Regions from separate parts of the Streptomyces sp. BBFR2 genome, predicted to be linked through region 1. Evidence: riboswitches for the same ligand, from Rfam matches in the RefSeq annotation. Region 1 holds a riboswitch; each other region holds the start of a gene.
The links. A riboswitch is a leader RNA that binds a small molecule or an ion and turns the genes downstream of it on or off. The one in region 1 is predicted to bind cyclic di-AMP.

Region 1 (7,501 bases):
ACTCATCTCCAACACCGGCCAGTTGAGCCTGGCCACCCTCAACGGCATGATCTTCCAGCGGGTCCTGGAGCGCAGCGCCGACCGCGCCGGGGTCACCGTCACCCGCGCCGATGTGCAGCGGTGGCGCACCACCGCCGAGAAGGAACTGGGCGGCCCGGAGCGGCTGAAGGCCGTCTGGCTCCAGCAGCAGTCCGTCGCCCCCGACGAGGTCGACGCGACCGTCCGCAACCAACTCCTCCTGGACGGCCTGGCCAAGAAGATCGGCGCCGACCGCACCAGCCCCGAGGGCCAGCGCCGCCTCGTCGACAACCTCGCCCGCACCTCCCGCGCCATGGGCGTCGACGTCAACCCGCGCTTCGGCTCCTGGAACGACCGCCGCGTCATCCTCGGCGCGACCAAGGACCCGTGGCTCACCCCCGCGACGACCGCCCGGCAGGAGGCGTAACCGGGTACGTACGCGTACGGGGCGCGGCCCCGGCGCCCGGCCGACCGATACGGCGGCCGGGCGCCGGGGCCGCTGCTCGTGTGCGGCGCGGGGCGGGGCCGGTCCGGGAGCCCGCCGGTACGGGCCGGTACGGGCGGGGGCTGCCGGCGGCTCGCGCCGGTGCGGCCCCGCCCCGCGGCCGCGGGGCGCTGTCAGTGGGGTGCGTTACGTTCGAGGGGTGAACGCTGACGTGCCCTTCGCCGACGCCGGAGCCGCCGACCGCCCCGAGGGCGGCACCGGACGCCTGGTCCTGCTCACCACCAGCCACCGCGTCGCCCCGGGACTGCTGTCCTGGCCCGCCTGGCAGGCGCTGCGCACCGCCGACCGCGTGCTCTGCGCCGACCCCGCCCACCCGCAGTTGCCCTATCTGCGCGAGGCCGGGATCACGGTGGAGCCCGCCGTCCCCACCGCCCGCGAGCTGGTCGACGACTGCGTCGCCGGGGACCGCACGGCCGTCGTCCTCACCTCCGCCGACGGCGAGAGCGCGCTCACCGACGGTCTGGCCCGCCTCGCCGGATCCGGCCGCGAGGCCATGCCCGACCTGGAGCTGCTGCCCGGCGCGTACGACCTGCCGGGCGCCCGGCTGCTCGACCTCGTCCAGGTCATGGACCGCATCCGCGCCGCCTGCCCGTGGACGGGCGTGCGCACCCACGAAGACCTCGCCAAGTACGCCCTGGAGGAGGCGTACGAGCTGGTCGAGGCCATCGAGAGCGGTGACCGCGAGGAGCTGCGGGAGGAGCTGGGCGATGTCCTGCTCCAGGTCGTCCTGCACGCCCGCATCGCCCAGGACGACCCGGACGCGCCGTTCTCGGTCGACGATGTCGCCGGGGCGCTGGTGGAGAAGCTGATCCACCGCCATCCGCACGTCTTCGGGGACGAGTCCGCCGAGACGCCCGAGGAGGTCCGGGCGCACTGGCTGCGCACCAAGGCGACCGAGAAGCGGCGCGCCTCGGTCACCGACGGCGTCCCGCTCACCCAGCCCGCGCTGGCCCTCGCCGCGAAGCTCGCCTCCCGCGCCCGCACCGCCGGTCTCGACGTCCGCCCGTCGCCCCCCGGCATCGGCTACGAACTCCTGGCCCTGGCCGCCCGCGCCGAAGCCGAGGGCACCGACCCCGAAACCGCCCTCCGCGCCGCCGCCCGCACCTACCGCACCGCGATCCGCGCGGCGGAGGGCCTGCCGCCGTCGGAGGAGCCCGCCCCGGGGGAGATACCGGAGTAGAGGGCCCTTCCCCCTTCGGCGGGGGAGCCGGACGGCCCTTCCCTTGGCGAGGGGGCTCGCCCTCACGGAGGCCCGCCCCTACGAGGGCCCGCTTACGGGAGGCCCTTCCTTCGGCGAGAGAGGCCCGCCCTTACGAGGTGCCGCCCTTGCGAAGGGAGGCGTCTACGAGGGGAGGCCCGCCCTCACGGCGGTGGCGGTGGGGGAGGCCCGCCCGTACGAGGCGGGCGCAGGGCCGTGCAGTCCGTGCCGCCCCGGGCAGCGGTTACCGTCGAAAGGTGCACCTCACGCCCGACGCCACCCCTGACGCGCCCCGCACCGCCCCGGGCCCCGCCGCCCGCCCCGCCGGAGCACCCGCCCCGGACCGCCCGTCCGCCGCCGCGCCCTCCACCGGGCCCGGCGCTCCCGGCTGCCCCGCGCACCCCGAAGCCACCAGGTCCGACGCGACGCCCCCGTTCCCGGAAGCCGCCACGGACCGGGCTCCTTCGGCTTCGGGCCGCCCCGTGCACCCCACCTCCACCGGTACCGGAGTGTCCCCTGCGACGTCCGAGCGCTCCGGACGCACCGGACCCGACGTGACTTCCCCGTCCCCGGAAGCCGCCACGGGCCTGACCTCTTCGGCCCCGGGCTGCCCCGTGCACCCCACCTCCACCGGCACAGGCGCGTTCGCCGCTACGTCCGAGCGCTCCGGACGCACCGGACCCGACGTGACTTCCCCGTCCCCGGAAGCCGCCACGGGCCTGACCTCTTCGGCCCCGGGCTGCCCCGTGCACCCCACTTCCACCGGCACAGGCGCGTTCGCCGCTGCGTCCGCGTACCCCGAAGCGACCGGGTCCGACGTGACTTCCCCGTTCCCGGAAGCCGCCACGGGCCTGACCTCTTCGGCCCCGGGCTGCCCCGTGCACCCCACTTCCACCGGCACAGGCGCGTTCGCCGCTGCGTCCGCGTACCCCGAAGCGACCGGGGCCGACGCGACGCCCCCGTTCCCGGAAGCCGCAGCCGAGCGCGTCCCCGCCGCCCCCGCCCTCTTCACCTGGGAGTTCGGTGCCGACCCGTATCCGGCGTACGCCTGGCTGCGGGAGCACGCGCCGGTGCACCGGACCGCGTTGCCCAGTGGGGTCGAGGCGTGGCTGGTGACGCGGTACGCGGACGCGCGGCAGGCGCTCGCGGACTCCCGGCTGTCGAAGAATCCGGTGCACCACAGCGAGAGCGCCCACGGCAAGGGCAAGGTCGGCATCCCCGGCGAGCGCAGCGCCAACCTCATGACGCATCTGCTCAACATCGACCCGCCGGACCACACCCGGCTGCGCCGGCTGGTCTCCAAGGCGTTCACCCCGCGCCGCGTCGCCGCCTTCGCACCGCGCGTCCAGGAGCTGACCGACAGGCTCATCGACTCCTTCGCCGCCCGCGGCGAGGCCGACCTCATCCACGAGTTCGCCTTCCCGCTGCCGATCTACGCCATCTGCGATCTGCTCGGCGTCCCGCGCGAGGACCAGGACGACTTCCGGGACTGGGCCGCGATGATGCTCCGCCACACCAAGCCGGGCGGCACCGGCGGCGGTCCGCGCGGCGGCGTCGCCAAGGCGGTCAAGAAGATCCGCGGCTACCTCGCCGAGCTGATCCACCGCAAACGCGCCGTCCTGCCGCCCGAGCCCGCGCCCGGCGAGGACCTGATCTCCGGCCTGATCCGCGCCTGGGACCACGGCGAACACCTCACCGAGAACGAGGTCGCCGCGATGGCGTTCATCCTGCTCTTCGCCGGCTTCGAGACCACCGTCAACCTCATCGGCAACGGCACCTACGCCCTGCTGCGCGCCCCGGACCAGCGCGAACTCCTCCAGAAGTCGCTGGCCTGCGGCGACGCGGACGTCCTCGCCACCGGCATCGAGGAGCTGCTGCGCTACGACGGGCCGGTCGAGCTGGCCACCTGGCGGTTCGCGACCGAGGAGCTGACGATCGGCGGCGAGCGGATAGCCGAGGGCGATCCGGTGCTGGTGGTGCTGGCCGCCGCCGACCGCGACCCCGCACGTTTCGACGCCCCGGACACCCTCGATCTGCGCCGCGGCGACAACCCGCACCTCGGCTACGGCCACGGCATCCACTACTGCCTCGGCGCGCCACTGGCCCGCCTCGAAGGACAGACCGCCCTCGCCACCCTCCTGACCCGCCTGCCCGACATCCGGCTTGCGGCGGAACCGGACGATTTGCGGTGGCGCGGCGGGCTCATCATGCGCGGTCTGCGCACCCTCCCCGTGACGTTCACCCCGGCCCCCTGACGACACGCCGCCCACCCGCGCGGACGGCCGTCCGGGGCCCAGTAATTGACGCTCCATCAGGCACGTGACCTACACGTGATCTCCGCTACACCAGCTTGTGACGCCCCGTGGGCCCGGCTACCTTGCCACCGAACAAACGCTCCACCGCTCGGTGGTGGCCGTACCGGACCCCGGGCGGCCGCGCCGGGGCGCCGGGGCGGACAACTCAACCGCCGCTCGAAAGGCAATCGCATGCGCACCGGCAACGGCAGACACCGTCGCCCCCGCCAGGCACCGGCCCTCTTTGTCACGGCGGGAGTGACCGGCGCGGGCCTCGCCCTGCCCCTCCTCGGCACGGGCGCCGCCCACGCCGCCGACGCCACCACCTGGGACCGCGTCGCCCAGTGCGAGTCGGGCGGCATCTGGTCCAGCGCCCCCGGCAACGGCTTCTACGGCGGACTCCAGCTCACCCTCGACATGTGGCGCGACCACGGCGGTCTGGAGTACGCCGCCCGGCCCGACCTGGCCAGCCGCTCCCAGCAGATAGCCGTGGCCCAGGCGATCCTCGCCGAACGCGGCCCGGACGCCTGGCCGCGCTGCGCCGTCGACGCCGGGCTCACCGAGGACGGCGGCACCCCCGACGTCGACCCCGGCGGCACACCCCCCGCCGACACGGACGGCAGGCTCCCCGACACCGGTACCGACACCGACCCCGGCACCGACCCCGGCGCCGACCCGGGCACGGACACCGGCCAGGACGGGACCCACGCCCCCGGCACCCCGGACCCGGACACCACCGACCCGTCCACCCCGGACGGCACCCCGGACCCGTCCACCACCCCCGGCACGCCTGACCCCACCGGCTCCCCGAAGACGCCGGGTGAGCCGCGGCGGCCCGACGGCACCGCCCCCTCCGGCGATCCGTCCACCGATCCGTCCGGCCACGCCACCGACCCCGCCGGGCCGTCGCACCCGTCCCGTACGACGCCCCCGGCGGACCGCGACGGCTCCCGCGGCGACGGCTCCGGGCGCCACCGCGGCGGCGGTGACGACGAGGGGGACGGCGACCGCACCCCGGGGCGGCACGCCTCGCGGGGCGGCGAGCGGGCGGAGCCGGGCGACGGCTCGTACACCGTGCGCCCCGGTGACAACCTGTCAGCCATCGCCGAGGCGCGGGAGCTGCCGGGCGGCTGGCCCGCGCTGTACGAGCGGAACGAGGACGTCATCGGTGACGACCCGGACCTCATCCACCCCGGTCAACTCCTCGATCTGGGCCACTGATCGGGGCGATAGGCGCCTTTTGCCCGTTTTGGCGAAAGTGAGACATGGCTCTCGTCGCGCTCCGTGGTGTCCGACCCGTCCCGGCAAATCCGCACCACGCCCCACCTGCGGAAATGTGACCCCTCTGTGATCATTGACGGTCAACTGGGCGCAGAAAGCGGGGTTTGAACGAAACAGAGGGTTCTGCTTACGGTCAGCACCGCTCGCCAAAGCGGGCCCTTCGTTCACACGCCGAATCCTGCCGGTGGGCGAAGGTGGTCGACGCGCAAGCGCCGAAGGCAGGAGCGGGGGACCCAAGGTAAGCGCCGGCCCCACCCGTGAAAGCGGGTCAACCGGCTTGGGGTGAAGCCGTGCGAAAGCACGGCCGGGCAATCCACGCCGCCCGAACCCGACAGCTCACCTCGCAGGCGTCGGTGAGGAAAACGAACCATGCTGAGCAACAAGGCCAAGCACCGCCGCCCCTCCAAGGCCGTCCGCGTCGCGACCCTCGCCGGTGTCGCCGGCGCCGCCGTGGCCGTCCCGCTGATGGGCGCCACCAACGCCTCCGCCGCCTCCGTCGCCACCTGGGACGCCGTCGCCCAGTGCGAGTCCGGCGGCAACTGGTCGATCAACACCGGTAACGGCTACTACGGCGGCCTGCAGTTCTCCGCCTCCAGCTGGGCGGCCGCCGGCGGCACGCAGTTCGCGCCCCGCGCCGACCTGGCCACCAAGGCCCAGCAGATCCAGGCCGCCGAGAAGCTCCTCGCCATCCAGGGCCCGGGCGCCTGGTCCTGCGCCGGCGCCGGCAACCTCACCGCCGGTGGCCCGTCCCCCGACCTGAACACCGGCGCCACCACCAAGGCCGCCCCCAAGCAGCAGGCGCCGAAGCAGCAGGCCCAGCCCAAGGCGGCGCCGAAGCAGCAGGCCCCGCGGACCGAGGCCGCCCCGAAGCGCGCCCCGCAGCACCACGTCATGGGCCACGGCAACTACACCGTGAAGTCCGGCGACACCCTGGCCAAGATCGCCAAGGCGCACGGCAAGAACTGGAAGTCGGTCTACGCGGACAACAAGTCCACCATCGGCTCCAACCCGAACCTCATCTTCCCGGGCCAGAAGCTCCACATCTGATCCCCGCGGCCCGATCCCCCCCCGCGGGGCACCGCTCACCGCCCCGCACCCCGGGCTCCCCGGCCCCGCCGTCCCCGTCCCCACCGCCACGAGGCGCGCCGGGACATGACGGCCGCCCCTCCCGGTCCACCGCTCCCGTACGTACGGCGGTACGTACGGCACACCGGACCGGGGGACGGCACCGGCGCCCGGGCCTCGCGGGCCGCGGCCCCGGCACCGTCCGGGCCCCGCGCCCGCCGCATCACCCTCCCCACGCGACGCCCCGTCCGGCGCGCACGTCCCCGGGGTGGCACCGGCTCCCGAGCCGGTGCCACCCGCCGTGCGCCGAGGCGGGGTTTCGCCGTTCCGTACTCTGGTGCCGGACACACCGTCGTGGCCTGCCCCTTATCCGCCTGCTTTTCCGTTCCGTGGCCTTCGTTGCCGAAAGGCCGGAACCCGGCGTCCGAGGCACTTTCGTCCCGTAGTGCGGGCCGCGAGGCAGTCGAGGACCCGGGGGCCGTTAGGCTCGTGCCGCAGAACTCCAGACACCCATGAAGGAGACAACGTGCCGTCCATCGACGTCGTCGTAGCCCGGGAAATTCTCGACTCGCGAGGTAACCCCACGGTCGAGGTCGAGGTCGGCCTCGACGACGGCTCCACCGGCCGGGCCGCCGTTCCGTCCGGCGCCTCCACCGGCGCCTTCGAGGCCATCGAGCTGCGCGACGGGGACCCCAACCGCTACCAGGGCAAGGGCGTCGAGAAGGCCGTCCTCGCCGTCATCGAGCAGATCGGCCCGGAGCTGGTCGGCTACGACGCCACCGAGCAGCGCCTCATCGACCAGGCCATGTTCGACCTGGACGCCACCGACAACAAGGGCTCGCTGGGCGCCAACGCCATCCTCGGCGTCTCCCTCGCCGTCGCGCACGCCGCCTCCGAGGCCAGCGACCTGCCGCTCTTCCGCTACCTCGGCGGCCCGAACGCGCACCTGCTGCCCGTCCCGATGATGAACATCCTCAACGGTGGGTCGCACGCCGACTCCAACGTCGACATCCAGGAGTTCATGATCGCCCCGATCGGCGCGGAGTCCTTCTCCGAGGCGCTGCGCTGGGGCGCCGAGGTCTACCACACCCTCAAGAAGGTCCTGAAGAGCAAGGGCCTGGCCACCGGTCTCGGCGACGA
Region 2 (7,501 bases), 510 kb from region 1:
TCGAGGCGGCGGTGATCGTCATCGGCGCGTTCCGGGAGGCGGCGGAGCAGGAGGCGACGCTGGAGGCGGTGGCCGGCCGGCTGGAGCGGGCCCTCCAGCGGGAGGGGCGGCGGCGCGAGGGCCTGGACCAGTACGAGGGGTTCACCACCGCCGTGCTCGCGGAGATCCCGTCCGGGGAGCGCGCCGTGCTGCGCGTCCTCAACCGCGGGCATCCGCCGCCGCTGCTGCTCGCCCCGGACGGCGGGCTGCGGACGCTGGTGCCCGCGGTGCACGCGCTGCCGCTGGGGATGAGCGAGGTGGCCGGGTGGCCGGACCGGGCGGACGAGACGTTCTTCCCCGCCGGTTCGGTCCTGCTGCTGTTCACGGACGGCCTGACGGAGGCCCGCAACCGCGCGGGGGAGTTCTACGACCCGGTGGCCCGGCTGCGCGGCCGGGCCTTCCCCGGGCCGGAACGGCTCCTGGACACGCTGGTCACCGAGGTCGCCGCGCACACCGGCGGGGCGGGCGCCGACGACATGGCGCTGCTGGCGGTGCAGCGGCCGCTGGAGGAGTAGGGCGCGCGGGCGTGGAGCGTCGCGTGGGCGCGGCGGGGCGCGGGCGGAGCGGCGCCCGGCGCGCGGGGGGCTGGTGCGCGCCGGACGCGCGGGGGAGCCCTGGGACCGCACCCGCGCGCGGGGCGTACGGCCGGGCCCCGCGCGCCGGTGCCGCCTCCGGGTGCGGACCCCTACGCCACCCAGTGCAGGCTCTGGCCGTACGCCCCGGTCAGGGCCACCGGGCGGTCGTCCAGCGCGAGGGTCAGCAGCCGTTCCCGGTCGTCCGGGGCGAGGCGGACGGCGGACGGGGCGGGCCGCCACGGGGTGACGGAGTGGTGCTCCTGGGAGATCCAGTGGCCGCCGCCCGGCCGCCCGGCGAGCAGCGCGCGCACCCGGTCGGCGAACCGCTCCCGGTGCGCGGGCGGCAGCGCGGGCAGCACATCGGTGTGCAGGACGACGAGGGTGGCGTCCGCCGGGACCCGCGCCGCCAGTGCGGGCAGCTCCCCGACCAGGTCGCCGCGGACGATCTCGGGCCGCGGCGCCGCCCGTACCGCGTCCACCGCCGCCGTCAGCAGCCGCGCGCGCTCCGGGGTGCCCGGCCACACCAGGGACCGCAGCCAGCGCAGCGCCTCGGGGTCGCCCACCGGGTCGAGCGGGGCGGGATCGATGCCGCCGCGCCACACGATCTCCGGCAGCCGCGCGGGCGGCGCCGCGTCCGCCTCGGCCACCCGGTTCTCCCGTCCGACGCGGCACCGGAAGGTGACCGGGCTGTCCGGGGCGCCGAGGGTGTGCGTCTCCGGGGGCGCGGCCGGCCCGGGCGTCCCCGGGGCGGCGGGCTCGTACGCGTACCGGTAGCGGTCCGGATGGAGGCAGAGGCCGGCCGAGGTGCCCAGCTCCAGGAGGGCCAACGGGCCGCGGAGGCGGGCCAGGAGGGGCAGCAGGGCGGCGCAGCGGGCCGGTTCGCCGGTCCGGGGGGAGCGGCTCATGACGACGGCGCGGACCTCGTCCCAGTGCCGGATCGTCCACTCGCGCCAGCGGCCGTACGCCGGCTCGCCGCGCGGGCCCTGCTCGGCGTGCGGACCGTCGAGGTGGCGGACGGCCGCCAGCAGAAGGCCGGGGTGCTGCCTGTCGCCCGCCGGGAGGGACGCGGCGAGGAGTTCGCACAGCTCCTGGTCCTGCCCGATCCGCGCCGTCAGCTCCTCGTGGGCCGCACACCGGCCCCGCGCCTGCCACCAGGAGAAGTCCCGGTAGCGCGCTGCCAGGGCCGGTGCGTTGTTGACGAAGTCGACGACCATGATCAGACGCTACTTCGCTCACGGAGCGTGAGGGATACGCACCCCTCCGCATAACAAGTGATGCACAATCACGCGGAGGCCGTTTCGTGAGGGGCGGTCAACTCGCCCGTTTTTCACGGATGTTGCCCCGGAAAGTCTTGGCCAGGGAACGCGGTCGGGCGGAGCGGATTCACGGGAACGCTTGGAAAACGGCCGCGATCTCTATTACTGTCCGATAACGGAGCGCGGTCGTCCCAGCCGTCGCAGAGGCGGCACCGTGCCCCCACGCCGAATCCCGTACGCGCTCTTCAGGTACCCGGACATCCGGGCACACCGGTGGTCACTTCGCATACGGCGCTTCCGTGCACGCCGGTGCGCCGATATTTCGTGAACTGCCGTGATGTGTCCTGATGTTGTGCCGGGCGGCCCGAGCGGCGCGGAGGGAACCGGGGAACCACCACCATGGGGTGAATCGGACGCCTCGGCCAGAGGCCGCCCGTAGGAGACCTTCCTGCTCCGAACCCGTCAGCTAACCCGGTAGGCGCGAAGGAAGGAAAGGAGTGCGCCCCCGTGGCGTCCAACAGGCTTGCCCCCGAGGCCCCGTCCGCCCACCTCTCCCACGGCTTCGCCCCCGGGCCGACCGCCGCCCCGGCCGACACGGCGGTCTTCGCCCCGGGCACGTTCACCCAGGAGGGCCTCGCCGCCCAGGGCCCCGGCCCGTACGGCGCGGACGCCGGCGGGCCCGCGCCGCTGGAGACCGCGGGCGCGGCGGACGACGCCCCCGGTGAGTGGAACCCGACCGAGGAGTCCGTGCGGGCCGTCCGCGGCCGTCACCGTGTCGCCAAGCAGCGCGGCGGGCTGGCCCGCGGCGGCACGGTCCTCGGCGTCGGCGTGATCGCGGCGGTCGGCGCCGGCGGGATGGCGACCGCCGAGGAGAAGCCGCCGGTCCCGATCTCCGTACCGGACCTAGGCACCCTCGCCGCCGACGTCACCGGAGCGCTGCCGGACGCCGAATCGCTCCCCGGCATCGGGCCGTTGCTCGGCTCCTCCGACGACGCGGACACCACCACCGCGGCGCCGCTGTCGTCCGCCGGCCTCACCACCGAGGACGGCCGGGGGACGGGCGCCGGGGAGGCGCTGCGCAGCCGCATCCTCCAGCAGGCCGACAACCAGCAGACCGCCGCCGAGCGCGACGCCCGGGACGCCGCCGAACACACCGCCTTCGCCCAGGCGGAGAAGACCGCGGCGGGCGACCACCAGGACGCGGTGGCCGACGCGAAGGCGGAGCGGGCCGAGGCCGCGCGCAAGGAGGCGGCCGCCAAGGCGAAGCGCGAGGCCGAGGCCCGTGCCAAGGCGGAGGCGGCCCGCCTGGCCGAGCTGGCCAAGAGCTATCTGCTGCCGGTCACGTCGTACACCCTCACCGCGAGCTTCGGTCAGGCGGGCGACCGCTGGGCCGCCGACCACACCGGCCAGGACTTCGCCGCCCCCACGGGTACGCCGGTCAAGGCCGTGCACTCCGGCACCATCACGCAGGCGGGCTGGGCCGGTTCGTACGGCTACCGCATCGTCCTCACCCTCGACGACGGTACGGAGCTGTGGTTCTGCCACCTGTCGTCGATGGTGAAGACCGGCGGGAAGGTCTCCACCGGCGAGGTCATCGGCCGTGTCGGCGCCACCGGGAACGTCACCGGCCCCCACCTTCACCTGGAGGTCCGCCCCGGTGGCGGCGGCCCCATCGACCCGGTGCCGTGGCTGCGCGGGCGCGGGCTGCACGTCTGACCCCTGGGGGAGCCGGCTGATTCCGGGGGCGCCGTCGTCGGCGGGAGGTGCGGCGCCCGGGTGTCCGGCGCCGCGCCGGGGCGCCGTCGCGGTTCCGGGCGGACCGTGGTTGCCGGGGCGCGCGGGGCGCTGCCGTGCGCCGGGCGGGGGCCCGGGCACCTGGGGCGCGCACGGTGCCGGCGCGCGCCGGTCGTGGCCCCGGTCCTGGCCCCGGGCGAGGCGGCTCCCCGGGCGCCCGTCGCGGTGCCGTGGCGGGGCGCGGCGGCCCGTACGCCCGGCATACGGGACGGGCTCCTCCGGATGCCGCGCGCAGGAATATCTCCGCACGTCGTCACGCTGCACCTACGCATGACCACCACCACGCGTAAGCCCCTCGGCTCGCTCTCCGTCTCCCCGCTCTGCCTCGGCGGCAACGTCTTCGGCTGGACCGCCGACGAGTCCGAGTCCTTCGCCGTGCTCGACGCGTACGTCGCCGGCGGCGGCAACTTCATCGACACCGCCGACGTCTACTCGGCCTGGGTGCCGGGCAACAAGGGCGGCGAGTCCGAGACCGTCATCGGCGACTGGCTCGCCGCCCGCGGCAACCGCGACGATGTCGTCATCGCCACCAAGGCCGGCGCCCACCCCGACCTCAAGGGCCTGGCCGCCGACACGATCAAGAAGGCCGTCGAGGGTTCGCTGCGCCGCCTGCGTACCGACCACATCGACCTCTACTACACCCACTACGACGACGAATCGGTCGAGGTCGGCGAGTTCCTGACCGCCCTCGACGACCTCGTCCGGGCCGGCAAGGTCCGCGAGATCGCCGCCTCCAACATCTCCGCGGCGCGCCTGGCCGAGGCCCTGGCCTTCTCCGAGCGCGAGGGCCTCGCCCGCTACATCGCCCTTCAGCCGGAGTACAACCTGGTCTCCCGCGACACCTACGAGGGCGAACTGGCCGATGTCGCCGCCCGCCACGGCCTGGGCGCCGTCCCGTACTACGCCCTCGCCTCCGGCTTCCTGACCGGCAAGTACCGCCCCGGTACGGACGTCGACAGCGCCCGCGCCGGCAAGGCGGCCGCCCACCTCGCCACCGACCGCGGCGTCCGCGTCCTGACCGCCCTCGACACCGTCGCCGCCGCCCACGACGCGGAGATCGCCACCGTCGCCCTCGCCTGGCTCGCCGCCCGCCCCACGGTCACCGCCCCGATCGCCAGCGCCCGCACCACCGCCCAGCTCCCCGCCCTCCTGGCCGTTCAGGACCTCCGGCTCACCCCGGCGGAGCTGGAAGCGCTGGACGAGGCTTCGGCGTAACGGGGAGCGCCGGGCGGGAGATCCGGAAAGCACCGGGAAGCACCGGGAGGGAATCCCCATGGAGGAGGCACGCGGGCCGGACACGGCGCCCGCGCCGCTGCCCGCCGGCCGGCTGGCGGCGTACGCGGACGCGGGCGCGCGACTCGCCCTGCTGAGCGACCGCGACCTCGGCGCCGCGGTGGCCGCCGCCCCGGTGCACGGCTCGGGTGTCGGCGGCCGGCGGACGGAGATGGAGGCCGGGGGACGGCGGGTCTTCGTCAAACGGGTCCCGCTGACCGACCTCGAACTGCGGCCGGAACACGTCCGCTCGACCGCCAACCTCTTCGGTCTCCCCCTCCAGTACCAGTACGGGGCGGGCTCGGCGGGCTTCGGCGCCTGGCGGGAACTGGCCGCACACCTCATGACCACCGCCTGGGCCCTGCGCGGCGCGTACGCGGGATTCCCGCTGCTGTACCACTGGCGCGTCCTGCCGGACCGGCCCCCGGACGACTTCGCCGACCTGTTCGGCGGCGTCGCGGGAACCGTCGCCCACTGGGACGGCTCCGCCGCGGTACGCCATCGGCTGGAGGCCATCGGCAGCTCCTCGTCCAGCCTGGTGCTCTTCCTGGAGCATGTGCCCCGGACGCTCACGGACCACCTCGGCGACGTCCGGCGCGGCGCCTGGGCGGAGCCCGGCGGCGCGGCGCCCTACCTGTGGGCGGAGAGCGAGCTGCGGCGCGGCACCGAGTTCATGAGCGCCCGCGGGCTGGTCCACTTCGACGCCCACTTCCGCAACCTGCTCACCGAAGGCCGCCAGGTCTACTTCACGGACTTCGGCCTGGCCCTGAGCCGCGACTTCGACCTTTCCCCCGAGGAACACGCCTTCCTCACCGGCCACCTCGCGTACGACCGCTCCTACGCCCTCGGGCACCTGCTCCGCCACCACCTGCCGGAAGCCGTACGCGGCGACACCGATCAGGAAGCCTTCCTGAAAGCCTGGCTCGTGGGCCACCGCCCCGACGGCGTTCCCCCCGAAATCACCCAGCTCCTCGACCGGCACGCCCCGCATGCGGCAGTGCTGGCCGACTTCCACCGCCGCTGGTTCGAGGTGAGCAAACGGACGCCGTTCCCGGGCACTGAGATCGAGAGGGCGTTGAGGGCGAGCGGGTGTTGAGGCGAGGGGGCCTTGAGATCGAGGGGGTGTTGAGGGCGGTGAGGTGACGAGGGCCGAGGGCTGGCGGAGGGGCGGCCGAGGGCCGGGGCCTGAGGGCTCGGCCGGGTGAGCGGGCGGCCGGGCGGCCCGTTTCGACCGGCCGCCCCGTTTCGGCCGGGTGACCGGTTCGGTTGGGGTGACCGGTTCTGTCGGGGCGGGCGCCTGGCTGGGCTTCGGTTCGGCCTTGCGGTTGTCCGGGCCGGGGCGGCCCAGCCTGGCTCGGTCCGGACCGGTCCGGACCAGCTCGGCCTGGCTTCTGCTTCAGTTGCGGCCTGGCTCGGTCCGGTCCAGCTCGGCCTGGCCCGGGGCCTGGCTTCTGCTTCGGTCGCGGCTCCGACTCGGGCCCGCGGTTGTCCGGCCCGGCCGCTCCGCGGCCCCCGGCCCTCCCCAGTCACCTGCCCCCGGCCGCCCCGCCCTGGTCACCCGCCCCAGGTCACCCGCGCCGGTCCGCCACCGCCCACGACGCCAGCGCCATACCGCCGGCCACCGCGAAGACCGACGGCCACGCCCCGATCTTCTTCGCCAGCGGATGCGACCCGGCGAACGCCGCCACATACGCCCCGCCCAGCGCCGCCGCGGCCTTCCCGCCGGCCTTCTCCTGCCACCCCTTGGCCGCCACCGCCCCGGCAGCAGCCAACGCCACCCCACCCAGAGGCCGCTTCTTCGTCCACCGAGCCACGGCGTAACCACCCACGAGACCGGTCGCGGCCACCGCTGCTGTCGGAATGTTTGCCATCACTCATGCCTCTCGTTCACAGCTTTGATAAGCGTCTCGCTAACGGACTTTACGCCCGTGTCACTGAACCTGGGCGGGCTGCCCACCAGGGCAAGGAACGCAGGAGCGCTACGCCGGCAGATGTCCGACAGGCACAAAGGCCTTGAGCGTTTACGAAGGTAGATGTGGCTCTGCGCACATCGCTCGTGAACGCGTGCCATTTCTCTGGTGAGTTGGCAAGATCAAGTCATGGCGAAGGAGAAGTCGGCACCCATTTGTTTTGGAACCCCTGAAGGGGTAACCGAGGGGCAGTGGTTCAAGGGGCATCAGGAACTGCACGATGCCGGAGTGCACCGCGAGTTGGGCAAGGGCATCTCGGGAACCGCTTCGGGCGGGGTTGATTCCATTGTCCTCTCCGGCGGATATGTCGATGATGTCTACGGCGAAGAAGAGATCATCTACACCGGCGAAGGATCCCGAGATAGGGAAACGGGGCGCCTCTATGCAGACCAAGACATGGCAAGTAGGGGCAACGCGGGGTTGTTGCTCAACGAGGCGCGTGGCCACGAAGTTCGCGTCATTCGCGGCCTGAAAATCAAGGGTAAGAAGCGGCGCAGGGCCACGGGTGGGTACGAATACTGCGGATTGTTCCGGGTTGCCGACCACTGGATGACCGTCGGGAAAGAAGGTTTTCTCGTCTGCCAGTTCAAACTGG
Region 3 (7,501 bases), 1.7 Mb from region 1:
CGTGCCGCGGGCGGCCGACCTCGATGCGGTAGCCGCCCAGAACCGCTCGCGGCGGCGGCGTCGCGCGGGACCGTGCCCACCCGTGTGCCCAGACGGCGGCGATCCGCGCCAGAGCGGCGGGGTCACCCGCCACCGGCGGACCGGCCGGGGCACCCGGCCCGGCCGGGCCGCCCGTATGTCCGCCTCGCTCCGGGGCGCCAGGGCCCCGCTCCGGGGTGTCGGGGACGGGGCGGCGGGCGGCATCGGCACGGTCCATGCGCCGCACCCTAGAGCCGCCCCCACGGCGCGGACAGGCCGTGAACAGGCCAGGAACAGCCGCGACGAGGCCCCCGGGAGGAGGTATGGGGGAGACCGTTACGATCCGCACTATGGACGTAGTAATCAATATCTTCGTCGGTCTGCACATCATCGGTATCGCCTCCCTGCTGGGAGGCTTTCTGACGCAGATGAAGGCGATGAGCGCGGGCACCGCCCGGTTCGTGCCGGCGATGCTGCACGGTGCGCTGACGATGCTGGTCACCGGCATCGTGCTGGTCGGCCTGAACCAGGCCCAGGGCAGCCCGGTCGACAACATCAAGATCGGCATCAAGCTGGCCGTCCTGGTCGTCATCCTGGGGCTGGTCTACGTCAAGCGGGACGAGGAGAGCGTCGCCAAGCCGCTGTTCGGCACGGTCGGCCTGCTCACCATGGTCAACATCTTCATCGCGGTGCTCTGGGTCTGACCCCGGGAGGGGCGCGCGGCGATTCCCCCGCGCCCCCGGCCCACCCCGCGCACGCCACCGGCCCGGCCCCTCACCGAAGGGGCCGGGCCGGTGGCGTTCTCCGGGGCGGTCACGCGGCCCGGCGGGGCGTCACGCCGGGCGGACGCTCCCGTAGATCGGCATGTAGTAGATCGACTCGATGCGTACGCTCGCGCCCGGCTTCGGGGCGTGGATCATCTTGCCGTCGCCGATGTACATCCCGACATGGCTGATGTCGTTGTAGAAGAACACCAGGTCACCGGGGGCGAGGTCCTTGGTGGCGACGCGCTGGCCGAACTTCACCTGGTCCCAGGTCGTCCGCGGCAGGTCCACCCCGGCGGCCTTCCACGCGGCCTGCGTCAGCCCGGAGCAGTCGTAGGAGTTGGGGCCGGTGGCGCCCCAGACGTACGGCTTGCCCATCTGCGCGCGGGCGAACGCGAGCGCCTTCGCGGCCTTCGTACGGTACGAGCCGTCGGCCGGTCCGCCGCCCTGGCCGGGGTCGGTCGTCCCGGGGGAGCCGGTGTCCGTGCCGCCGCCACCGGGCCGCTCGCGCTGCTTGCGGGCCTCCTCCTCGGCCTTGCGGCGGGCGGCCTCCTCCTTCTTGCGCTCCAGCTCCGCCAGGCGCGCCTTCTCCTGGGCGGTCAGGTCGGAGAGCAACTGCCGGGCCTCGGCCAGCTTGCCCTGGACCGTCCGCTTCGAGCCGGCCAGCTCGCTCTGCGACTCCTGGAGGCGCTCCAGACTGCGGGTCGCCGCGGCCCGCTGGCGGGCCGCGGCCGCCTGCTGCTCCTGGTAGGCGTCGACGGCCTGCTGCTGCCGTCCGGTCAGCCGCTCCATGAGGTGGCTGCGGTCGGCGAACTGCTGCGGGTCCTTGGCGAACATCAGTTGCGCCGTGGTGCTCATCCCGCCGCTGCGGTACTGCGCGGCGGCGAAGGTGCCCAGCTCACGGCGGGCCTCGTTGAGCTTCCCTGTGCGGCGGGCGGCGGCGTCCTGGAGGTCGCTGACCTCCGCCCGCCGCGCGTCGACGCGTTCCTTGACGGCGTTGTACTTCTGGGTCGCGACCTCCGCCTGGTGGTAGAGGGCGTCGACCTTCTTCTTGACCTCTTCGACGGTCGGCTTCGGGGCCCGGGGGGCCGCCTCGGCGGACTGCGACAGCAGGGTGACGGTGGCGAACGCCGCGGTCGTCAGTCCGGCGGCCGTCCGGCGGCTGCCGGGCGAGGTGAGGGCGCGGGTGCGCGGCTTGCGGTGCGACGGCAAGGCCGGCGACTCCTTCCGTGGACCGCCTACCGGGTTAGCTGTCGGGTTCGGGCGGTGTCGCAACGGAAGGCTTGCCCTACGGCCGGTACGTCCGCGCGCGGCGGCCGTGCAGGTCGATTCACCCCGGTGGTGCTGGTGGGTCCCCGGCTCCGGGTGCCGTGGGGCAGGGCCGGACTCGGCGGAGGCGGCCCGTGCGGACGCTGTCGTCCGCGGGATGCGGGCTGCCCGAGCGTGAACCTAGCCAACTCGTGTGGCTCCTGTGAAGGCAGGTGTTCGAATTGCCCGAAACCTTTCCGTGACCTGTGTGCATGAAGTGACGATCGCGTGGGCAGGGCGAGGTTTCTGCGGTGAATGCCGGATTCGTGGGAGCTGGGGGCGGAACCCTCCTCCTTCCGGCCTTTCCCCGGCTCCGGGCCCGACTGTCAGTGGGGCGGCCTAGACTCGGTGGGCGATGAGCAGCCTCTTTGACGACAGCTTCCTGGCGGACCTCGCCCCCAAGGACGAGGAGCCCCCGCCGCCCCCCGAGGACGAGCACGGCCCGGCCCCGGAGGAGGTCCCGCACGACCTCTTCAGCGGAAAGTTCGACGCGCCCGTGCCCCGGGACGCGCACTACCGCGACGGCGCCGCCCGCCCCGCCGTCGACCCGGCCGCGCTCCTGGAAGGGCTCAACGACGCCCAGAAGGCCGCCGTGGTGCACTCCGGCGGCCCGCTGCTGATCGTCGCCGGGGCCGGTTCCGGCAAGACACGTGTGCTCACCCACCGCATCGCCCATCTGCTCGCCGCCCGCGGCGTCCACCCCGGCCAGATCCTCGCGATCACCTTCACCAACAAGGCCGCCGGTGAGATGAAGGAGCGCGTCGAGGAGCTGGTCGGCCCCCGGGCGAACGCCATGTGGGTCTCCACCTTCCACAGCGCCTGCGTCCGCATCCTGCGCCGCGAGTCCAAGCACCTCGGCTTCACCTCGTCGTTCTCGATCTACGACGCCGCCGACTCCAAGCGCCTGATGGCCCTGGTCTGCCGCGATCTCGATCTCGACCCCAAGCGGTTCCCGCCCAAGTCCTTCAGCGCCAAGGTCTCCAACCTCAAGAACGAGCTCATCGACGAGGAGACCTTCGCCGGGCAGGCGGCCGACGGCTTCGAGAAGACCCTGGCCCAGGCGTACGCGCTCTACCAGGCGCGGCTGCGCGAGGCCAACGCCCTGGACTTCGACGACATCATCATGACGACCGTCAACCTCCTCCAGGCGTTCCCGGACGTCGCGGCCCACTACCGCCGCCGCTTCCGCCACGTCATGGTCGACGAGTACCAGGACACCAACCACGCGCAGTACACCCTCGTCCGCGAGCTGGTCGGCCCGGCCGAATCCGCCGCCGAGCTGTGCGTCGTCGGCGACGCCGACCAGTCGATCTACGCCTTCCGCGGCGCCACGATCCGCAACATCCTCCAGTTCGAGGAGGACTACCCGGACGCCACGACGATCCTGCTGGAGCAGAACTACCGCTCCACCCAGACGATCCTCTCCGCCGCCAACGCCGTCATCGAGCGCAACGAGAACCGCCGCCCCAAGAACCTCTGGACCGAAGCGGGCGAGGGCCCCCGCATCACCGGCTACGTCTCCGACACCGAGCATGACGAGGCGCAGTTCGTCGCCGACGAGATCGACCGCCTCACCGACGCCGGGGACGCCCGCGCCGGGGACGTCGCGATCTTCTACCGCACCAACGCCCAGTCCCGCGTCTTCGAGGAAATCCTCATCCGCGTCGGGCTGCCCTACAAGGTCGTCGGCGGCGTCCGCTTCTACGAGCGCAAGGAGGTCCGCGACATCCTCGCGTACCTGCGTGTGCTCGCCAATCCGGAGGACACCGTCCCGCTCCGCCGGATCCTCAACGTCCCCAAGCGCGGCATCGGCGACCGCGCCGAGGCGATGATCGACGCCCTGGCACTCCGCGAGAAGATCAGCTTCCCGCAGGCGCTGCGCCGCGTCGACGAGGCGTACGGTATGGCCGCCCGCTCCGCCAACGCCGTCCGGCGCTTCAACACTCTGATGGAAGAGCTGCGCACCATCGTCGAATCCGGCGCCGGCCCGGCCACCGTCCTCGAAGCGGTCCTGGAGCGCACCGGCTATCTGGCCGAGCTGCAGTCCTCCTCCGACCCGCAGGACGAGACCCGGATCGAGAACCTCCAGGAACTCGCCGCCGTGGCCCTGGAGTTCGAGCAGGACCGGGTGGCCGGCCCCGCCGCCGACGAGGCGGACGCGGACGAGCCCGTCTCCGGCGGCACCCTCGCCGACTTCCTGGAGCAGGTCGCGCTGGTCGCCGACTCCGACCAGATCCCCGACGAGGACGAGGACGGCAGCGGCGTCGTCACCCTCATGACCCTGCACACCGCCAAGGGCCTGGAGTTCCCGGTCGTCTTCCTGACCGGCATGGAGGACGGCGTCTTCCCCCACCTGCGCGCCCTCGGCCAGACCAAGGAGCTGGAGGAGGAGCGCCGCCTGGCCTACGTCGGCATCACCCGCGCCCGCGAGCGCCTCTATCTCACCCGTTCCACGATGCGCAGCGCCTGGGGCCAGCCGTCGTACAACCCGCCGTCGCGGTTCCTGGAGGAGATCCCCGCCGCGTACGTCGACTGGCGGCGCACCGGCCCGGCGACCCCGTCCGCGACCATGGGCGGGATGCGTTCCTCCGGCGGCAGCGGCGGGATCAGCTCCGGGTTCACCCCCTCGCGGGCCAAGAGCGGTCCGAGCGGGTTCGCCACCCGGCGGAGCAACGACCGCCCGGTGGTGGCGCTCGCCGTCGGCGACCGCGTCACCCACGACAGCTTCGGCCTCGGTACGGTCACCGGCGTCAAGGGCAGCGGGGACAACGCCGAGGCGACGATCGACTTCGGCGGCGAGAAGCCCAAGCGGCTGCTGCTGCGGTACGCGCCGGTCGAGAAGTTGTGAACGCCCGGAAGCCGTGAAAAAGGCCCGGCCCTCAGGGGCCGGGCCGCCGCGCGGGCGCCCGCCGGTCTCGAGCCGCCGGGCGCCGGGCGTCAGTTGGGGTTGAGGCCGTGGCTCTGCAGCCACGGCAGCGGGTTGATCGGCGAGCCGCCGCCCGGCCGCACCTCGAAGTGCAGATGCGGGCCGGTGGAGTTGCCGGAGCTGCCCGAGTACGCGATCTGGTCCCCGGCCTTGACCGAACCGGAGCGGATCTTGGTGCTGCTGAGGTGGCAGTACCACGTCTCCGTGCCGTCGGGCGCCGTCACGATCGCCATGTTGCCGTAGGCGGAGTTCCACTGGGTGCGGACGGTGCCGTCGGTCGCGGCCATGACGGGCGTGCCGTACTGCACGGGGAAGTCGATGCCGGTGTGGACGGACATCCAGTTGACGCCCGCCTGGCCGAAGAGGGCGCTCAGCCCGTGCTGCGCGACCGGCAGGAGGAACTTCGGGCGTGCGGCCTCCTTGCGCCGCGCCTCTTCCTCCTTGCGCTTCTTCTCTGCGGCCTGCCGGGCCTTGAGGTCGAGGCGCTCCTGGGTGCGGCTCGCCCGGTTGGCGAAGTCGTCGGCGCCGGCGCTGAGCCCCGCGAGCTGGGTGTCGAGCTTGCTGTTGGCCGCGGACGGCTTGACGCCTCCGGCCTCCGGCGCGGCCTGCGCCGCCTCGTCCTTCTCGTCGCCGCCGAAGTTGCTGACGGTGGCCGCGGCTGCGGCGCAGACGCCGAGGGCGGCGACGGAGGGCACCGCGATGGTCAGCAGCGCGGACCGCTTCGCCGTCCGGCGGCGGCCCCGGCCCCGCACCGCGGAGGCGGTGGCCCGGCCGTGACCGGGGGCGTCGTCGGCGGGGCCGGACGGGACGACGGGGACCGCCTGGGTCATCGCGTCGGCGACCGCGGCGGCACGCGCACCCGAACCGGACCCCGGGGATCCGGCCTCGGGGAGCGGCGGTTCGGCGGGCTCGTGCGGCAGGGCGTCCTCGGCCGGGGGGCCGCCCTGGGCCGGGATGATCGCGGTGGCCGCCTGGTCGATCGCGGGCCACACGGCGGTGGCGTCGTGCCCGGACGCGTCGTGCCCGGCGTCCTCGGTGACGGCCGGCTGCACGATCGTGGCGGTCGCCGCCTCGTAACCGCCGGTGCCGTACGCCGTCCGGTCGTCGTACCCGGCGGCCTGCCCGTCGAAGGAGCCGCTGCCGAGGGGGTCGCCGTAGCCGTACGCACCGGTGCCGGTCTCCGTGCCGAACCCGCTCGTGTCGTAGGCGCCGGTGGCGTAGGTGGTGTGCGCACCGGTCGGGTAGGCACCGGTGCCCTGGCCGTACCCGTCGTCATAACCGTAGGCGTGGGCGCCGGGGGTCTCGTGGCCGGTGTGGGCGTACGGGTCGTAGGCGCCGTCCTGCGTGTCCGGGCCGTAGCCGGTGCCGTACGTCATGGTGTGGTGCGTACCGGTGTCGTACCCGGCCGTGTCGTACGCGCCGGTGGCGTAGGTCCCGGTGTCGTGGGTGCCGGTGCCGTACGACGCGGCGTAGGTGCCGGTGTCGTAGGCGGCGTCGTACGGCTCGGTGCCGTAACCGGCCGTGGGGTACTGCCCGGTGTCGTAGCCGCCGGGCAGGGAACCGAAGAGCGGATCGGCGGCGTCGTATCCGGGGTAACCGGCCGCGGAGTGCTGCCCGTAGGTGTCGTACGCGGGGGAGTGCCCGTACGAGGCGTCGGGAGCGGGGCCTGTCGGGAGCGGAACCTCCGACGGGTGACGGTCGTTCACCACCAGCTTCTCTTTCGCCTCGGCAGCAGGAGAATTAGCGGCGACTGTACCCGGCGGTACGCGACGCCGACAATCTTCCTCAGGTTTCGGCGCGACCCGGGCCGGGCATTTGGCCGCCTTTCGGTGGCATCCCCGCCTGCTCGCGGCGTCCCCGTCCGGTCGGTACGGGGACGCGGCGCCCGGCGGGGCGCGCCCCGGACGGGCCCGCGAGGCCGGAATTCCCTTGACGTGTCCGGTGGATGCCGGGCGTGGCGTCCGGGCCGCCGCCGAATGCGGGGATTCCCGCCACGGAATGGCGAGGGATGGCTTGATATCGATCTTTTGTCGGCGCCGGACGGTTCCGGAAGGGGCGCTGTGAGCGGAAATGCGGACGGCGCGGACGAATGGCGCCATGAATATCGGGCGAATTCCGGTGGATGTTCCGGTGCGGGTGCGGTTGTTGGCGGGAGGTCCGGTGGGGCCGGCGCCGTCGGGGGCGTTCCGGCCCGGGAGGTGGTCCGGGGCGGGGCGCGGAGGCGGGGAGGTGCGGCGGGGCGGGGTGTGCGCCGTGTGATTTCCCCCTCCCCGCATGTCACGGGGCCGCGGGGTACGCGATGCTGGGGATAACGTTCGTTCACCTGTGGCCGCCGGACCGGACGGTCGCACGATCGGTTGTCGGCTCGGCGGCACACACGACGTGCCGTGCATGACTTGGAGGCGGTTATGGGTGTGGCACGGCATGACGAGGCGCAGGCGCACGGCCGGGGCGCGGCCGGTACGCAGGGCCCGATCCGCGTCGT
Region 4 (7,501 bases), 2.8 Mb from region 1:
GGCCGAGGGGCTGCACGCCCGTCCCGCCTCGATCTTCGTCCGTGCGGCCACCGCCGCCGGAGTCCCCGTGACGATCGCCAAGACCGACGGCACCCCCGTGAACGCGGCCTCGATGCTCGCGGTGCTGGGCCTGGGCGCCCAGGGCGGCGAGGAGATCGTGCTCGCCTCGGACGCCGAAGGGGCGGAAGCCGCGCTGGAGCGCCTGGCGAAGCTGGTCGCCGAGGGGCTCGACGAGCTGCCGGAGACCGTCTGAACCGGGACGCCCCCACCGCCCCGCGACCGGGGCACGGCCCCGCCGCCACGACCGGACATGGTCACCGCGGCGGGGCCTTCCCTTTCCCGGACGCTCCCGCCGAGCGGCCCCCGCACGGACCACCGGGCTCGCGCCGCAGGGGCCGGATCCCACCCCGGCCCACGCGTTCCTTCACCACACGGGCGGCCGGCACACAGAAATGCACAATTCCACGGCGCGGGAATTCCCCGAGCCGGTCCGCTTTCCCCGCACGGCCGTTTCCGTAATTCCCCGCACGGTACCGAAAAGATCCCGCCACCGGCCCACCGCCCCGAATACCGGGCCTAGGCGGAACGCACCCGCCCGCTGCCGACGGAACGCGGCGGACGGCGTACCGCGGTCGCCGGGCGGCGGCGCGGACGGTACGCCGGGAGCGACCGCGCGATGTGCGACGCCATCAGGGCGCGCGCCGCCTCCGCGTCGCCCCGGGCCACCGCGTCCAGCACCGCGCCGTGGTCGTCCCACGTCTCCGCGTCCCGTGCCGGACGCTCGACGACGTACATCCAGTCGATCTTCCGGCGCACCTGGATCAGCAGCGCCGTCAGCCCCGGATTGCCCGCCGCCCGCGCCAGCGTCTCGTGGAACCAGCCGTCCAACCGGGGCAGATCGCCCGGGCAGCCGCGGTGAACCCGCTCCCTGCCGAGCCGCACCACGCCCCGTAACACCTTCAGATGCGCGTCGGTGCGGCGGGCGGCGGCGCGGGCGGCGCCCATCGGCTCCAGGAGCGCCCGCAGGTCCAGCAGGTCGGCCGCTTCCTGCGCGGTGGGCGCCGCGACACACGCCCCCGCATGGCGCCGCGCGGTGACGAACCCCTCGGACTGCAGGGTGCGCAGCGCCTCACGGACCGGCACCCGGGAGACGCCGTAACGGGCGGCCAGAAGCTCCTCGACGAGCCGGCTGCCCGGAAGCAGCGCGCCGGAGACGATGTCGTCGCGGATCGCCGTGGAGATGCGCTGCACGGAAATCTGGCCTCGCGTCATCGTGGGCGCCTCCACCGTCCTTCCCGGAAAACGCCGCCCCGCGGCGCCTTTTCGGCGACTCTATTCGACGGTGAAGGCTGCTTTACCGCCTTCACTTATTCATGGTGATCTTTTGGTGAGCACCTTTCCCGGCCCCGGGAAATCCGGCCACCCGCCACCGGACGCGACGGAGCCCCGGACGCCCTGTGGGGCGAGCCGGGGCTCCGGGGACCGCGTGGGGCGGACGTCAGACGTTGACGCCGTGCGCGCGCAGGTAGGCGATCGGGTCGATGTCCGAGCCGTAGTCCGGGCCGGTACGGGCCTCGAAGTGCAGGTGGGCACCGGTGACGTTGCCGGTCGCGCCGGACAGACCGATCTGCTGACCGGGCATCACCCGCTGGCCGACCGAGACGCCGAGCTGCGACATGTGGCCGTACTGGGTGTAGGTGCCGTCGTTCATCTTGATGACGATGTTGTTGCCGTACGCCCCGCCCCAGCCCGCCTCGACGACGGTGCCCGCGCCGACGGCGTGCACGCTCGTGCCGGTGGCGGCGTGGAAGTCGATGCCGGTGTGCGAACCGGAGGACCACAGTCCGCTGGACGCCTGGTAGGCGGTGGAGACGTACGAGCCGGAGATCGGCGCGACGAAGGCGTTGAGGCGCTTGCGCTCCTCCTCGCGGGCCGCGCGGACCTTCGCCTCGTGCCGCTTGTCGGCCGCCGCCTTGGCGGCCTTGGCCTGCTTCTCCGCCTCGGCCTCGGCCTTCGCCTTGGCCTCGGCCGTCTCGGCGACGGCCTGCTGCGCGTCGGCCTGGGCCTCGACCCGCTCGGCGAGTTCGTCACCGATGACGACGGCGCGGTGCAGACCGGTGTCGTGCGCGGCACCGGACGTGGCGGCCATCGCGGGCGAGGCGACGGAGGCGACGACGCCGGTGGCGGCGAGACCCGCGACGGAGGCGATGTTGCGGGTCGTCCGGGCACTGCGGCTCGGACGGCGGTGTTTCCCGGTGGCACGGGTGAACGCCATGTGCTGGCTGATCCTTTCCTTCCTTCTCGCCTACCGGGTTAGCTGACGGGTTCGGAGCAGGAAGGTCTCCTACGGGCTCCTCCGGAAGAGGCGCCCGATTCACCCCAGGGGACATGTGGGTCCCCGGCTCCCCTGGCTCGCGCCGTACGGGGACTCGGCGATGACTGCCCGGTGCCGCGGTTGCGGCGTGCTACTGACGGACAGCGCGCATGACGCTAATCGTGGCAACTTTCAATCGGCAAACAGAAACGCCATATTGTGCGTTACACCACACCGTGACAGCGGAACCAAAACCGGACATACGAACGATCCCGGGGGTGGATGACCACCCCCGGGATCCCGTTCCGTCCCACTCTGCCGAGCCTCCGTACCGGAAGCCGGCGCCGCGGTGACCCGGTCGGGCCACCGCTCCACCGGGCCGTCAGCCGCTGACGACCTTCACCTCGCCGATGCCCAGTGCCCGCACCGGCTCGGCGATCTGCGCCGCGTCACCGACCAGCACCGTCACCAGCCGGTCGGCCGGGAAGGCGCTGACCACGGCGGCGGTCGCCTCGACCGTGCCGGTCTCGGCCAGCCGCGCGTAGAGCTGCGCCTGGTAGTCGTCCGGCAGGTGCTGCTCCACCTGGTCGGCGAGGGTCCCCGCGACCGCCGCCGCCGTCTCGTACTTCAGCGGCGCGACACCGACGAGGTTCTGCACCGCGACGTCCCGCTCGGCGTCCGTCAGGCCCTCCGCCGCGAGGGTGCGCAGCACCTTCCACAGGTCGTCCAGGGCCGGCCCGGTGGACTCCGTGTCGACCGAGCCGCTGATCGCCAGCAGCGAGGCACCGACCGGGCCGCCGGGCGCGTCCGGCGCCGACGACCGCAGCACCTGCCCGAAGGAGCGCACCCCGTAGGTGTAGCCCTTCTCCTCCCGCAGCACCCGGTCCAGACGCGACGTCAGCGTGCCGCCCAGGCAGTACGTGCCGAGGACCTGCGCGGGCCACTGGCGGTCGTGGCGGTCGGCGCCGATCCGGCCGATGAGCAACTGCGTCTGCACCGCGCCGGGGCGGTCGACGATCACCACACGGCCGGTGTCGTCCGCGGTGATCGGCGTGACGGTGACCGGCTCGGCGGCGGCACCCTGCCACACGCCCAGCGTGTCGGCGAGCGCCGCGTCCACGTCGATGCCGGTGAAGTCACCGACGATCACCGCGGTGGCCGCCGCGGGCCGCACGTGCGCGGCGTAGAACGCCCGGACAGCCGCCGCGTCGATGCGTCCGACGGTCTCCTCGGTGCCCTGCCGGGGGCGCGACATCCGGGACGACGCGGGGAACAGCTCCTTGGACAGCGCCATCGCGGCGCGGCGCCCCGGGTTGGCCAGCTCGTGCGGGATCTCGTCGAGGCGGTTGCGCACCAGGCGCTCCACCTCGCTCTCGGGGAAGGCGGGGGCGCGCAGCGCGTCGGCGAGCAACCCCAGGGCGCGCGGCAGCCGGGAGGCCGGGACCTCCAGGGAGACACGGACACCGGAGTGGTCGGCGTGCGCGTCCAACGTGGCGCCGCACCGCTCCAGTTCGGCGGCGAACTCCTCGGCGTCGTGCCGGTCGGTGCCCTCCGACAGCGCCCGCGCCATGATCGTCGCGACGCCGTCCAGCCCCGCCGGCTCGGTCTCCAGCGGCGCGACGATGTCGACCTCGACGGCGACGACCTGCTGGCCGGGGCGGTGGCTGCGCAGCACCGTCAGGCCGTTGGGCAGCGCACCGCGCTCGGGCGCCGGGAAGGCCCACGGCCTGGGCGCCCCGCCCTTGGGCTGCGGGTGGAAGGTCATCTCGCTCATGGCCAGGTCCTCGCGGGTGGTGGCGTCGCTCACCGGTCCGCCTCCTCGTCGTTGTCGGCGCTGTCGTCGGCGGCGGTCGGCTCGTACACGAGCACCGCGCGGTTGTCGGGGCGCAGCCGGGCCTGGGCGACGGCCTGCACCTCCTCGGGCGTGATGTCCAGGACACGCCCCACGGCGGTCAGCGCGAGCTGCGGGTCGCCGAACAGGACGGCGTAGCGGCACAGTTCGTCGGCGCGGCCGCTGACCGTCGCGAGGCGGTCGAGCCACTCGCGCTCCAGTTGGGCCTGCGCCCGCTCCATCTCCTCCGGGGTGGGCCCCTCGGCGGCGAACCGGGCCAGTTCCTCGTCGACGGCGCTCTCGATGTCCGCGACCTCCACACCGCCGGACGTCTTCACGTCCAGCCAGCCCAGGGACGGCGCACCGGCCAGCCGCAGCAGACCGAACCCGGCGGCGACGGCGGAGCGGTCGCGGCGCACCAGGCGGTTGTACAGGCGCGAGGACTCGCCGCCGCCCAGCACGGTCAGCGCGAGATCGGCGGCGTCCGCCTCACGGGTGCCGTCGTGCGGCAGGCGGTAGGCCGCCATCAGGGCGCGGGCGGGTACCTCCTCCTCGACGACCTCCCGTAGCTGGCCGCCGATGATCTCCGGCAGCTCACCGCTGCGCGGCGGCTGCTTGCCGTCGTGCGAGGGGATCGACCCGAAGTACTTCTCGATCCAGGCGAGCGTCTGCTCGGGGTCGATGTCACCGACCACCGACAGGACCGCGTTGTTGGGCGCGTAATAGGTGCGGAAGAACGCCCGCGCGTCCTCCAGGGACGCCGCGTCCAGATCGGCCATCGACCCGATGGGCGTGTGGTGGTACGGGTGCCCCTCCGGGTACGCCATCGCCGTCAGCTTCTCGAACGCCGTGCCGTAGGGGACGTTGTCGTACCGCTGGCGGCGTTCGTTCTTGACGACGTCGCGCTGGTTCTCCAGGGACTCCTCGTCGAGCGCCGTCAGGAGGGAGCCCATGCGGTCCGCCTCCAGCCAGAGCGCCAGCTCCAGCTCATGGGCGGGCATGGTCTCGAAGTAGTTGGTGCGCTCGAAGCTCGTGGTGCCGTTCAGCGAGCCGCCGGCGCCCTGCACCAGCTCGAAGTGGCCGTTCCCCTTGACCTGCGCGGACCCCTGGAACATCAGGTGCTCGAAGAGGTGGGCCAGGCCCGTGCGGCCCTTGACCTCGTGGCGGGAGCCGACGTCGTACCAGAGGCAGACCGCCGCCACCGGTGTCAGAGGATCCACCGAGAGCACCACGCGCAGGCCGTTGGCCAGCCGGTGCTCGGTCGCTGTCAGGCCGCCGGAGCCGGCTTTTTCTGTGGCCGTGTGACCCATGGGCATGTACGTCCCTTCGATCCGCTTGCGAAGAAGTCCTGTCACTGTATGCAACCGCGCCGACATCTGGCGAAGTTCCCGCCCGACCGCCCCCGTACGAGCGGCGGCGGGCGCGCCACGGCCCGTGGAGGGGAGTCGCGTCCGGCGTTGTCGGTGGGGCGGTCCACAATGGTCCGCGTCAAAGTCAGCAGACTCACCGGTCGATCCCCCGCCGGTCGGAACGGCAGCTTTTCACCAACGGCCGGCCGACCCACCACATCGACATGTAGACGCAGCAGAAGGAGCCGCAGCCGCGATGGCCCGCCGCAGCACGAAGACCCCGCCGCCGGACGACTTCGAGGAGAGGATCCTCGACATCGACGTCGTCGACGAGATGCAGGGTTCCTTCCTCGAGTACGCGTATTCGGTCATCTACTCCCGCGCCCTGCCGGACGCCCGGGACGGCATGAAGCCCGTGCAGCGCCGCATCCTCTACCAGATGAACGAGATGGGCCTGCGCCCCGACCGCGGCTACGTCAAGTGCGCCCGCGTTGTCGGCGAGGTCATGGGCAAGCTGCACCCCCACGGCGACGCCTCCATCTACGACGCCCTGGTGCGCATGGCGCAGCCGTTCTCGATGCGGCTGCCCCTGGTGGACGGCCACGGCAACTTCGGCTCGCTCGGTAACGACGACCCGCCCGCCGCGATGCGGTACACCGAGTGCCGGATGGCGTCCCCGTCGTCCCTGATGACGGAGTCGATCGACGAAGACACCGTCGACTTCACGCCGAACTACGACGGCCAGGAGCAGGAGCCGGTCACGCTCCCCGCCGCGTACCCGAACCTCCTGGTCAACGGCGCGTCCGGGATCGCTGTCGGTATGGCGACAAATATGCCGCCGCACAACCTCGGCGAGGTCATCGCCGCCGCCCGCCACCTCATCAAGCACCCCAACGCCGACCTCGAAACGCTGATGCGGTTCGTGCCGGGCCCCGACCTGCCCACCGGTGGCCGGATCGTGGGGCTGGGCGGCGTACGTGACGCGTACGAGAAGGGCCGCGGCACCTTCAAGATCCGCGCCACGGTCGCCGTCGAGAACGTCACCGCGCGCCGCAAGGGCATCGTCGTCACCGAACTGCCCTTCAGCGTCGGCCCCGAGAAGGTCATCTCGAAGATCAAGGACCTGGTCGGCTCGAAGAAGCTGCAGGGCATCGCCGACGTCAAGGACCTCACCGACCGCGAACACGGTCTGCGCCTGGTCATCGAGATCAAGAACGGCTTCAACCCCGAGGCCGTCCTGGAGCAGCTCTACAAGCTGACGCCGATGGAGGAGTCCTTCGGCATCAACAACGTCGCCCTCGTCGACGGCCAGCCGCTGACCCTGGGGCTGAAGGAGCTGCTGGAGGTCTACGTCGACCACCGCTTCGAGGTCGTCCGGCGGCGCAGCGAGTTCCGCCGCGGCAAGCGCCGCGACCGGCTCCACCTGGTGGAGGGCCTGCTCACCGCCCTTGTCGACATCGACGAGGTCATCCGCCTCATCCGCTCCAGCGAGAACAGCGCCCAGGCCAAGGAGCGGCTGATCGAGCGCTTCTCCCTGAGCGACGTCCAGACGCAGTACATCCTGGACACGCCGCTGCGCCGGCTCACCAAGTTCGACCGCATCGAGCTGGAGTCGGAGCGCGACACGCTGCGCTCCGAGATCGAACAGCTGACCCGCATCCTGGAGTCGGACGCCGAGCTGCGCAAGCTGGTCTCCGGCGAACTCGCCGCCGTCGCCAAGAAGTACGGCACCGAGCGCCGCACCGTCCTGCTGGAGTCCGCCGGCACCTCGGTCGCCGCGGTGCCCCTGGAGGTCTCCGACGACCCGTGCCGGGTGCTGCTGTCGTCGACGGGGCTGCTGGCCCGCACCGCGGGCGTGGACACCCCGTTCGACGCCGACGCCAAGCGGGTCAAGCACGACGTCATCGTCTCCGCCGTGCCCGCGACCGCCCGCGGTGAGGTCGGCGCCGTGACCTCGGCGGGACGGCTGCTGCGCCTGCCGGTGATCGACCTGCCGCAGCTTCCCGA

Region 2: it holds a riboswitch for cyclic di-AMP, as region 1 does, so the genes downstream of both, ACGH2B_RS14900 (M23 family metallopeptidase) here and ACGH2B_RS17250 (transglycosylase family protein) in region 1, are expected to answer to the same signal.
Region 3: it holds a riboswitch for cyclic di-AMP, as region 1 does, so the genes downstream of both, ACGH2B_RS09480 (NlpC/P60 family protein) here and ACGH2B_RS17250 (transglycosylase family protein) in region 1, are expected to answer to the same signal.
Region 4: it holds a riboswitch for cyclic di-AMP, as region 1 does, so the genes downstream of both, ACGH2B_RS05100 (M23 family metallopeptidase) here and ACGH2B_RS17250 (transglycosylase family protein) in region 1, are expected to answer to the same signal.

Annotation. Positions count from the first base shown of each region.
Region 1 is NZ_CP172415.1:4,245,754-4,253,254, forward strand. Features, by position in the region: gene ACGH2B_RS17230 (SurA N-terminal domain-containing protein) at 1-445, shown strand, start outside; gene ACGH2B_RS17235 (nucleoside triphosphate pyrophosphohydrolase) at 663-1,703, shown strand; gene ACGH2B_RS17240 (cytochrome P450) at 2,600-3,976, shown strand; gene ACGH2B_RS17245 (transglycosylase family protein) at 4,208-5,236, shown strand; cyclic di-AMP (ydaO/yuaA leader) riboswitch at 5,456-5,661, shown strand; gene ACGH2B_RS17250 (transglycosylase family protein) at 5,666-6,343, shown strand; gene eno (phosphopyruvate hydratase) at 6,888-7,501, shown strand, end outside.
Region 2 is NZ_CP172415.1:3,736,519-3,744,019, forward strand. Features, by position in the region: gene ACGH2B_RS14890 (PP2C family protein-serine/threonine phosphatase) at 1-554, shown strand, start outside; gene ACGH2B_RS14895 (DUF2332 family protein) at 725-1,828, opposite strand; cyclic di-AMP (ydaO/yuaA leader) riboswitch at 2,214-2,365, shown strand; gene ACGH2B_RS14900 (M23 family metallopeptidase) at 2,378-3,586, shown strand; gene ACGH2B_RS14905 (aldo/keto reductase) at 3,935-4,879, shown strand; gene ACGH2B_RS14910 (protein kinase family protein) at 4,938-6,032, shown strand; gene ACGH2B_RS14915 (hypothetical protein) at 6,505-6,807, opposite strand; gene ACGH2B_RS14920 (YDG/SRA domain-containing protein) at 7,036-7,501, shown strand, end outside.
Region 3 is NZ_CP172415.1:2,504,939-2,512,439, reverse strand. Features, by position in the region: gene ACGH2B_RS09490 (GNAT family N-acetyltransferase) at 1-256, opposite strand, end outside; gene ACGH2B_RS09485 (hypothetical protein) at 369-722, shown strand; gene ACGH2B_RS09480 (NlpC/P60 family protein) at 852-1,994, opposite strand; cyclic di-AMP (ydaO/yuaA leader) riboswitch at 2,002-2,185, opposite strand; gene pcrA (DNA helicase PcrA) at 2,446-4,938, shown strand; gene ACGH2B_RS09470 (peptidoglycan DD-metalloendopeptidase family protein) at 5,028-6,722, opposite strand; gene ACGH2B_RS09465 (cobalamin B12-binding domain-containing protein) at 7,425-7,501, shown strand, end outside.
Region 4 is NZ_CP172415.1:1,465,683-1,473,183, forward strand. Features, by position in the region: gene ACGH2B_RS05090 (HPr family phosphocarrier protein) at 1-253, shown strand, start outside; gene ACGH2B_RS05095 (GntR family transcriptional regulator) at 577-1,272, opposite strand; gene ACGH2B_RS05100 (M23 family metallopeptidase) at 1,499-2,275, opposite strand; cyclic di-AMP (ydaO/yuaA leader) riboswitch at 2,288-2,445, opposite strand; gene ACGH2B_RS05105 (M16 family metallopeptidase) at 2,697-4,079, opposite strand; gene ACGH2B_RS05110 (M16 family metallopeptidase) at 4,118-5,455, opposite strand; gene ACGH2B_RS05115 (DNA topoisomerase (ATP-hydrolyzing) subunit A) at 5,751-7,501, shown strand, end outside.